DNA from 4 places in the Nocardiopsis sp. NPDC057823 genome. Region 1 is predicted to be linked to each of the others. Evidence: riboswitches for the same ligand, from Rfam matches in the RefSeq annotation. Region 1 holds a riboswitch; each other region holds the start of a gene.
What was found. Region 1 has a riboswitch for thiamine pyrophosphate ahead of ACFVNO_RS09570 (ECF transporter S component). Riboswitches for the same ligand answer to the same signal wherever they lie in the genome.
Positions count from the first base shown of each region.

Region 1 (2,192 bases):
GCGGCACCGCGAACGGCCTGGGCATCGGCCGCCCGGCCGCGGGCAAGACCGGCACCACCGACAGCGCGGCCTACGCCTGGTTCGCCGGGTACACGCCCAACCTGGCCTCGGCCGTGGTGGTCGGCGACATCCGGGGCGGGGAGCAGAACCCGCTCCAGGGGGTGTGGATCGGCGGCCGGTACTACGGGATCGTCTACGGCGGCACGCTGCCGGGGCCGATCTGGCAGGCCACGATGAACCGCGCCGCGGCCGACCTGCCCGCGGAGTCCTTCGCCCCGTCGCCGCCCCGCTTCGGCGACCCGTCGGCGGCCCCGCCCAAGAAGGAGGAGGAGGGCGACGAGGACGCCTGACCGCAAGGCGCGGAGGGGCCCGGGGAGGGCCCTCCGGAGCAGTCCCCGGGGAGGGGACGGGGGCCGGTCCCGGTTCGGGGCCGGCCCCCGCGGCGTCCCGGGAGGTGAGACGGCACGGCACAGGACTGGCCTTCTCCGGCATATGGCGCATAATGGGGGCGAACCGACAGGGGAGCGCGTGAGCGCTGAGAGTGCGGAAAGTCCGCAGACCCTTACACACCTGATCCGGGTAATGCCGGCGAAGGAAGTCGTGGGAACCGCCACCGATGGCGCGTCTCGCGCGCCGGAGGTCCGCTTCCGGCGCCGCAGTGCCCCGGTGCCGCTCTTGGCCGTATCCGCCCCTCGTCACACCGACGAAGGGACACATCGAATGGGCACCGACACCACCCCCGGTGGCACCTGGGCCGACATCAGGTCGCGGGCACGCGGCTGGCGCACCGTCGACATCGTCGTCGCCGCCGTGCTGGGCGTCGCCGTCGGCGTCGTGTTCTGGCTCTGGAACATCGTCTGGTCCATCACCACCCCGCTGTTCGCGGCGTTCCCGCCCGGGCAGGCGGCCGTCTACGGCATGTGGCTGATCTCCGGCGTCCTGGGCGGGCTCATCATCCGCAGGCCCGGCGCCGCCCTGCTGACCTCGATCGCCGCCGCCTCGGTGTCGGCGGTCCTGGGCACCCAGTGGGGGGTCATGGTCCTCCTCGACGGCACCCTCCAGGGCATCCTGCCCGAGCTGGTCTTCCTGGCCTTCGGCTACCGCCGCTGGGGCATGGGCGTCGCCGTCCTGGCCGCCGCCGTCGCCGGGATCTCCCCGGCGATCCGCGACAACATCGCCTACAACGTCACCTGGCCGCTGCACTACCAGGTGATCTACGGGGTCATCGTGGTGATCAGCGCCGCGGTCATCGCCGGGGTCGGCGCGCGCCTGCTCACCACCGCCCTGGCCCGCTCCGGCGCGCTGGCCCCCTTCGCCTCGGCCAAGGGCTGACCGTGGCCGACCGAGGACGCCCGGGCGCCCGCGTCGAGCTCTCCGGCTGGGGATGGCGGCACGCGGGCCGGGACGCGTACACCCTGCGGGGCGTCGACCTGGCCGTCGGGCCCGGTGAACGGGTGCTGCTGCTCGGCGCCTCCGGCACCGGCAAGTCCACCCTGCTGCACGCCCTGGCCGGGCTCACCGGCGACGACGGCGCCATCGGCGGAGAGGAGGAGGGCCTGCTCCTGGTGGACGGGGAGCGGGCCCGCCGCGGCCGGGCCGGGGTCGGGCTGGTCGCCCAGGACCCCGAGTCGCAGATCGTCATGGCCCGGGCCGGGGACGACGTCGCCTTCGGCCCGGAGAACCTGGGCGTGCCGCCGGAGGAGATCCGCGAGCGGGTGGGCGAGGCGCTGGAGGCCGTCGGGTTCCCCTACGGTCCGCGCCACCCCACCGGTGCGCTGTCGGGCGGCGAGAAGCAGCGCCTGGTCATCGCCGGGGCGATGGCGATGCGCCCGCGCCTGCTGCTGCTCGACGAGCCCACCGCCAACCTCGACCCGGACGGGGCCGCCCTCGTGCGCGGGGTGCTCGCCCGCCTGCTGGAGCGGACCTCGGCGACGATGGTGCTGGTGGAGCACCGGGTCGCCGAGGTCGTGGACCTGGTGGACCGGGTGGTCGTGCTGGAGGCCGGGGGCGGCGTGGCCGCCGACGGCCCGCCGCGCGAGGTGTTCGCCGCCCACGGCGCGGCGCTGGCCGCGCAGGGCGTGTGGGTGCCCGGGCACGAGCCCGACCCCTCCCCGGGAGCCGCCCCCGGCGGCCCGGTGCTGCTGCGGGCCGCCGGGGTGGACGCCCGCACCCCGCCCGGGCTGGGCGTGCGC
Region 1 covers NZ_JBHVLR010000004.1:187,217-189,408, reverse strand. The annotation lists gene ACFVNO_RS09575 (transglycosylase domain-containing protein) at 1-350, shown strand, start outside; TPP riboswitch at 509-614, shown strand; gene ACFVNO_RS09570 (ECF transporter S component) at 721-1,332, shown strand; gene ACFVNO_RS09565 (ABC transporter ATP-binding protein) at 1,335-2,192, shown strand, end outside.

Region 2 (2,192 bases), on a different contig from region 1:
GGCCAGGTGCAGGCCGGGGACCCGGGTGGGGCCCAGCAGGGGTTCGTTGTCCGGGGAGCCGGGGCGCAGGCCCACACAGGTCTCGGTGACCTCCAGTTCGGTCACGCCGGGGACCAGCTCGCGGGCGTCCCGGAGCACCTGCCACAGCCCGCCCGCCGTCAGGGAGGTGTCGTAGCCCAGCTCCTCCTGGGTGGCGCCGATGACGATCTCGCCGTCGGCGCGCGGCACCAGGTAGACGGGGAAGCCCCGGACCAGGCCGCGCACCGTCCGCTCCACGAGGGGAGGCTCCCCGGCGGGCACCCGCGTGCGCAGCAGCTGCCCCTTGACCGGGCGCAGCGGCGGCACGACGGGCTCGGGCAGGTCGATCCGGTCGCTCCAGCACCCGGCGGCGACCACCACCTGGTCGGCGGGCAGCTCCCGGCCGTCGTCCAGGACCGCGCCCAGCCGGGCGCCCCCGGCGCCGGGCGAGCGCACGGCCGTGACACGCCCGCGGACCTCCGCGGCCCCGGCGCGCTCCCCGGCCACCGCCAGGGCGCGCAGCAGCAGGCGCGGGTCCACCGAGTGGTCCCGGGGGGCGAGCACGCCGCCGCGCACCGCGGGGGCCAGCATCGGCTCCAGCCGCCGGCACTCCCGGCCGCTCAGGCGCTCGGTCTCCACCCCCAGGCGCTTCTGGAGGTCGTGCAGGCGGTCCAGGACCGCCATGTCGTCGGCGTCGAAGCCGACCAGCAGTGTTCCGGTGGTGCGGTAGCCGACGCCGAGCCCGCTCGCGGCCTCCAGTTCGGCGACGAAGTCCGGGTACAGGGAGGCCGACCGGATGCCGAACTCCATGAGGGGCTCCTCGCCGAACACCGCCTCGGTGGCCGGCGTGAGCATGCCCGCCGCGACGGTGGACGCGGCCCGGGCCCCGGCCGGGTCGGTGACGGGGTCGGGTTCGACCAGGGTGACCCGGTGCCCGGCCTGTGCCGCCCGCCAGGCGGTCACGCGGCCGGCCAGGCCGCCGCCGACCACGACGACGCCGTGGCCGCCCTCCGGCCCTCCAGAGGTAGGACGAATCGTGTCGGGGCGCCGTTCGGTCTCAGGGGTGCGCACGGTGCTGCCTCCGCTCCCTTCGCCGGCATGATCCGGATCAGGTTCGTGCGGTCGGGGGCGGCAGCCCCCCTCTCAGCCGGGTCCACCCGGCTCCCGCGGGACGTCTGTGTTCGCCCCACATACTACGGCCCCCCGATCCGGGGGCCGGAGCCGGTGTCCGCGGCGTGCGTGGTGTCCGCGGGACCGGGCCTGTGGCAGATTGGTGGGGTGACATCTAGCGATACCAATCTCGACACCCTGGTCGGCGAGTGGCTGACCCTCAAGGAGGCGGCCGCGCCTCTGGGCGTGAGCCCGAACCGCATCAAGACGCTCATCCGCGAGAACCGGCTCATGGGCGTGGTCCGCGGCGGCGAACTCTCGATCCCGGCCGCCTTCGTCGACGGTGACGACCTCGTGAAGGGGCTGCCCGGCACGCTGGTCCTGCTCAGCGACGCGGGCTACTCCACGGAGGAGGCGCTGCGCTGGCTCTTCACGCCGGACGACACGCTGCCCGGGACCCCGATCCAGGCGATGCGCGAGAACCGGGGCACCGAGGTGCGCCGCCGCGCCCAGAGCCTGGCCTTCTGACGCCCCTGCCGGGGTGGGCGCGCCCGCGTCGCCCGCCCCCTTGGGCCCGCCGGGGCCAGGGCCTAGGCTGGTGGGCGTGAGGACCAGCCACGGAACCAGCCTGCGCAAGCGCCTGGACGCATCCCTTCTGTACCTGTGCACCGACGCCCGCCGCGAGCGCGGCGATCTCGCCGAGTTCGCCGACGCCGCGCTGTCCGGGGGAGTGGACATCGTCCAGCTCCGGGACAAGGGCCTGGAGGCGCGCGAGGAGCTCGCGGCCCTGGAGGTGCTGCGGGAGGCGTGCGAACGCCACGGCGCCCTGCTCGCGGTCAACGACCGCGCCGACATCGCCCGCGCGGTGCGCGCCGACGTGCTCCACCTGGGGCAGCGCGACCTGCCGGTGCCCATGGCCCGCGACGTCATCGGGGCCGACCCGCTGATCGGGCGCTCCAACAACGACATCGACACCGCCCGTGCCTGTGCCGAGGAGCCGGGCAGCGACTACTTCTGCGTGGGCCCGGTCTGGGCCACGCCCACCAAGCCGGGCCGCCCGGCGG
Region 2 covers NZ_JBHVLR010000003.1:299-2,490, reverse strand. The annotation lists gene thiO (glycine oxidase ThiO) at 1-1,053, opposite strand, end outside; TPP riboswitch at 1,087-1,196, opposite strand; gene ACFVNO_RS06510 (Rv2175c family DNA-binding protein) at 1,297-1,656, shown strand; gene thiE (thiamine phosphate synthase) at 1,733-2,192, shown strand, end outside.
Region 2: it holds a riboswitch for thiamine pyrophosphate, as region 1 does, so the genes downstream of both, thiO (glycine oxidase ThiO) here and ACFVNO_RS09570 (ECF transporter S component) in region 1, are expected to answer to the same signal.

Region 3 (2,192 bases), on a different contig from region 1:
CAGCGAATCTGTGGACGATGTCGGCCCTGGCCATGAACACGTCGGTCGAGGAGGAGATCGTCCACGAGTACGAGGGGTTCATCGGGTGGGTCCTGAACCTCATGGTGACCCTGGGCGAGCCCGGTGTGGGCGTGGCCCTGTTCATCGAGACCTTCTTCCCCCCGATGCCCAGTGAGGCCGTCCTGCCCGGCGCGGGCTTCCTCGCCTACGACGGCCAGATGAACGTCTGGCTCGCCATCATGTGGGCCACCATCGGCTGCCTGGTCGGCGCCTGGGGCTTCTACGCGATCGGCGCGCTGCTGGGCCGCGAACGCACCATGTGGCTGGTCGAGAAGACCCCGCTGCTGGAGATCGGCGACTTCCACAAGGCCGAGAAGTTCTTCGAGCGCTTCGGCGGCATGGCCGTCCTGCTGGGCCGGTGCGTGCCCCTGGTCCGCAGTTTCATCTCCGTCCCGGCCGGCATCGAGCGGATGCCGCTGCTGAAGTTCTCCCTCTACACCGTCATCGGCTCGGCCGTGTGGAACACCATCTGGATCGGCCTGGGCTTCGTCTTCGGTCCGGCCATCAAGCCCATCCTGGTCCAGTGGAGCGGCCTGATCAGCAACATCGTGCTGGTCGTCATCGCCCTGCTGCTGCTGTGGTTCGTGGTGGCCCGGGTCCTCAAGATCGTCCGGGCGCGCGGGGCGCAGAACACGCCCACCGCCTGACCGCCCCACCGGCGGCATCCTCAACCGAAGGACCCTCCCGGGTCCGCACGGCGCGGGGTGCCGGGGCGCGGCCGACCGGCCGCGCCCCGGCTGAGAGCACACCCGTCGAACCTGCCCTAGTTAGCACTAGCGAAGGAACGCCCATGAGCGCGTACAACATCGTGTCCATCGCCGGCAGCGACCCCAGCGGGGGCGCCGGGATCCAGGCCGACCTCAAGGCCTTCTCCGCCCACGGGACGTTCGGGATGAGCGTGATCGCCGCGCTCACCGCGCAATCCACCCGGGGCGTCACCGGGGTCCACCCCGTCCCCGCCGACTTCGTGGTCCGCCAGATGGACACCCTCTTCTCCGACGCGACCGTGCACGCGGTCAAGGTCGGGATGCTCGGCACCGCCGAGATCACCGAGGCCGTCGCCGAGGCGATCGGGCGGCACGGTCTGCCCAACGTCGTGGTCGACCCGGTGATGGTGGCCAAGAGCGGCGACCGCCTGCTGGAGGCCTCGGCCACCAAGGCGCTGCGCACCGCGCTGCTGCCCCGCGCCGACCTGATCACCCCCAACCTGCCCGAGGCCGCCGACCTGCTGGAGGAGGACGAGGCGACGGACCTGGAGGGGATGCGCGCCCAGGCCCGCCGCCTGCTGGAGCTGGGCCCGCGCCGGGTGCTGCTCAAGGGCGGCCACCTGGAGGGCGGGGAGAGCGTGGACGTCCTGGTGTCCCGGGACGGAGAGCACCGGGAGTTCTCCGCGCCCCGCGTGGACACCCGCAACACCCACGGCACCGGCTGCACCCTGTCGTCGTCCATCGCGGCGCTGCTGCCGCAGCGCCCGGACGCGGCCTCCGCCGTGGCCGACGCCAAGGCCTACCTGACCGAGGCCCTGCGCCGCGCCGACGAGATCGACGCGGGCGGCGGCCAGGGCCCCGTCCACCACTTCCACGCCTGGTGGTGACCCGGGCACGGGAACGCGAGAGGGGGACCGGCCGCACGGGCCGGTCCCCCTTTTTCCGTTCCACGGCGTGCCGTGGCGGCTAGCCCTTGACGACGTCGTCCATCAGGGCGTCGGGGTTCCTCCAGTCCGGGTGGGCGAAGAACTTCCTGGTCTCCGCCACCACGAGCGGCGACAGCACCAGCAGGCCCACCAGGTTGGGCAGCGCCATCAGGCCGTTGGCGATGTCGCTGAACAGCCACACGGAGCTGAGGTCGGCGACCGACCCGATGAAGATGACGATGATGAAAAGGATCCGGTAGGGCAGCACGAGGCTTCGGCCCGCCAGGAACTCGATGCACCGGTCGCCGTAGTAGGACCAGCCGAGCAGGGTCGTGAAGGCGAACACCGCGACGGCGATCGCCACGATCACCGCGCCCGCCGGGGCCAGGGCCGGGCTGATGGCCTCCAGGCCCTGCGTCATCGCCTGGCTGGTGAGCAGGGAGCCGTCCTCGGCGTTCTCGCCCTGCCAGACACCGGTGGTGATGATGACCATGCAGGT
Region 3 covers NZ_JBHVLR010000024.1:62,297-64,488, forward strand. The annotation lists gene ACFVNO_RS28155 (DedA family protein) at 1-707, shown strand, start outside; TPP riboswitch at 751-862, shown strand; gene thiD (bifunctional hydroxymethylpyrimidine kinase/phosphomethylpyrimidine kinase) at 851-1,654, shown strand; gene ACFVNO_RS28165 (sodium:alanine symporter family protein) at 1,734-2,192, opposite strand, start outside.
Region 3: it holds a riboswitch for thiamine pyrophosphate, as region 1 does, so the genes downstream of both, thiD (bifunctional hydroxymethylpyrimidine kinase/phosphomethylpyrimidine kinase) here and ACFVNO_RS09570 (ECF transporter S component) in region 1, are expected to answer to the same signal.

Region 4 (2,192 bases), on a different contig from region 1:
CTGCGCTCCCTGGACTCGTGGGCGCCCTGGGCCCTGGGCCCGGCCGGCGGCCTGCTGCTGGTCGCCGGGGGTGCGGTCGCCCTGCGCGACCGCTCCCGGGACGCGGGCCGCGACGGCCGCGGGGGCGCGGAGGGGGCGGGAGCGCCCGCGGATTCGGATGTCACGGATGGGAAGCGGGTGCCGTCGGCGTAGGATCGGACGCATGTGCGGTCGTTATGCCCAGTCCAGGAACGTGCAGCAGCTCCGGCTCGACTTCGGCCTCCCGGAGGAGTCCCTGCCCGGCGAGGACGTGGACACCCGCGCCTGGCCGCCGCTGGAGGAGCTGGAGCCGGACTACAACATCTCGCCCGGCCGCCCGGTGTACGCCGTCCTCGGCCCGCCCCCGCAGGGCGGGGAGGAGGCCGCGCCCGGGCCGCGCTCCCTGCACACCCTGCGCTGGGGGCTGATCCCCTCCTGGGCCAAGGACCGCAACATCGGCTACCGGATGATCAACGCGCGCAGCGAGACCGTGGCCGACAAGCCCGCGTTCCGCACGGCGTTCCGGCGCCGCCGCTGCCTGCTGCCCGCCGACGCCTACTACGAGTGGCAGCTCGTCGGCAGGGACGGCACGGTCCAGGCCAGCACCTCGCCCGCCACCGACCCCGACCACAAGAAGCGCAAGGCCAAGGCGGACAAGAAGCCCTACTCCGTCCACTACCCCGGCGGCGGCGAGCCGCTGGCGATGGCCGGGATCTTCGAGCGCTGGCGCGACCCCGAGGCCCCCGAGGAGGACCCGGCGGGCTGGGTGTGGAGCTGCGCCGTCATCACCACCGAGGCCGCCCCCGCGCTCGCGCACATCCACGAGCGGATGCCCGTCATCGTGCCCCGGCAGGACTGGGCGGCGTGGCTGGACCCGGCCACCGGGCCCGACGAGCTGATGCACATCATGGCCGACACCCCGGCGGACCGGCTCGTCGCGGACGAGGTGTCCACCGACGTCAACACCATCAAGAACAACCGCCCCGACCTGCTCACGCCGCTGGCGGCCGGGTCGGGGCCGGAGCCGGACACCCTCTTCTGACCCCGGGGCCCGCCTCCGGGTCCCCCTGCACCCCTGGACGGGACCGGGGTGTCCCTGTGTACAGTGTCCGGGGCCGCCCGTGAACGCGGGCGCGCCCGGGTACGGCCCGACCGTGCCCCACAACGGGATAACGCAACGCGGGAGCTCGCGCCATGGCGGGCTGAGAGGGCGGCTCAACGGTGTCGCCGACCGCAGAACCTGTTCGGGTAATTCCGACGTAGGGAGGCATGCCATGACGGCTTCGCAGAGCCGTGACACCGGTCCCACCACCGGGGAGCACCGGGTGACCACCGGTCCCATCATGGGATCATCCAAGGTCTACCGGGACATCGAGACCCCCGAGGGCTTCACCCTCCGGATCCCCGGGCGCCGGGTGGGACTCACCGACGGCGGCCATTTCGACCTGTACGACACCTCCGGCCCCTACACCGACGACACCGCGCACATCGACGTCCGCGCCGGGCTGCCCGCCCTGCGCGGGGAGTGGATCCGCTCCCGCACCCCCGTCAACGGGGCCGACACCCAGCTCGCCCACGCCAAGGCCGGGACCATCACCCCCGAGATGAGGTTCGTGGCCGAACGCGAGGGCCTGGACCCCGAGTTCGTCCGTTCCGAGGTGGCGGTGGGCCGGGCGGTCATTCCCGCCAACCGCCGCCACCCCGAGTCCGAGCCGATGATCATCGGCAAGAACTTCCTGGTCAAGATCAACGCCAACATCGGCAACTCGGCCGTCACCTCCTCGGTGGAGGAGGAGGTCGAGAAGATGGTGTGGGCCACCCGCTGGGGCGCCGACACGATCATGGACCTGTCCACCGGCAAGCGCATCCACGAGACCCGCGAGCGCATCCTGCGCAACTCGCCCGTGCCGGTCGGCACCGTCCCCATCTACCAGGCGCTGGAGAAGGTCGACGGGGACCCGGCCCGGCTGTCCTGGGAGGTCTACCGCGACACGGTGATCGAGCAGTGCGAGCAGGGCGTGGACTACATGACCGTGCACGCGGGCGTCCTGCTGCGGTACGTGCCGCTCACCGCCCGCCGGGTCACCGGCATCGTCTCGCGCGGCGGCTCCATCATGGCCGCCTGGTGCCTGGCCCACCACCGGGAGAGCTTCCTGTACACCCACTTCGAGGAG
Region 4 covers NZ_JBHVLR010000001.1:771,915-774,106, forward strand. The annotation lists gene ACFVNO_RS03555 (DUF3068 domain-containing protein) at 1-192, shown strand, start outside; gene ACFVNO_RS03560 (SOS response-associated peptidase) at 203-1,060, shown strand; TPP riboswitch at 1,188-1,299, shown strand; gene thiC (phosphomethylpyrimidine synthase ThiC) at 1,293-2,192, shown strand, end outside.
Region 4: it holds a riboswitch for thiamine pyrophosphate, as region 1 does, so the genes downstream of both, thiC (phosphomethylpyrimidine synthase ThiC) here and ACFVNO_RS09570 (ECF transporter S component) in region 1, are expected to answer to the same signal.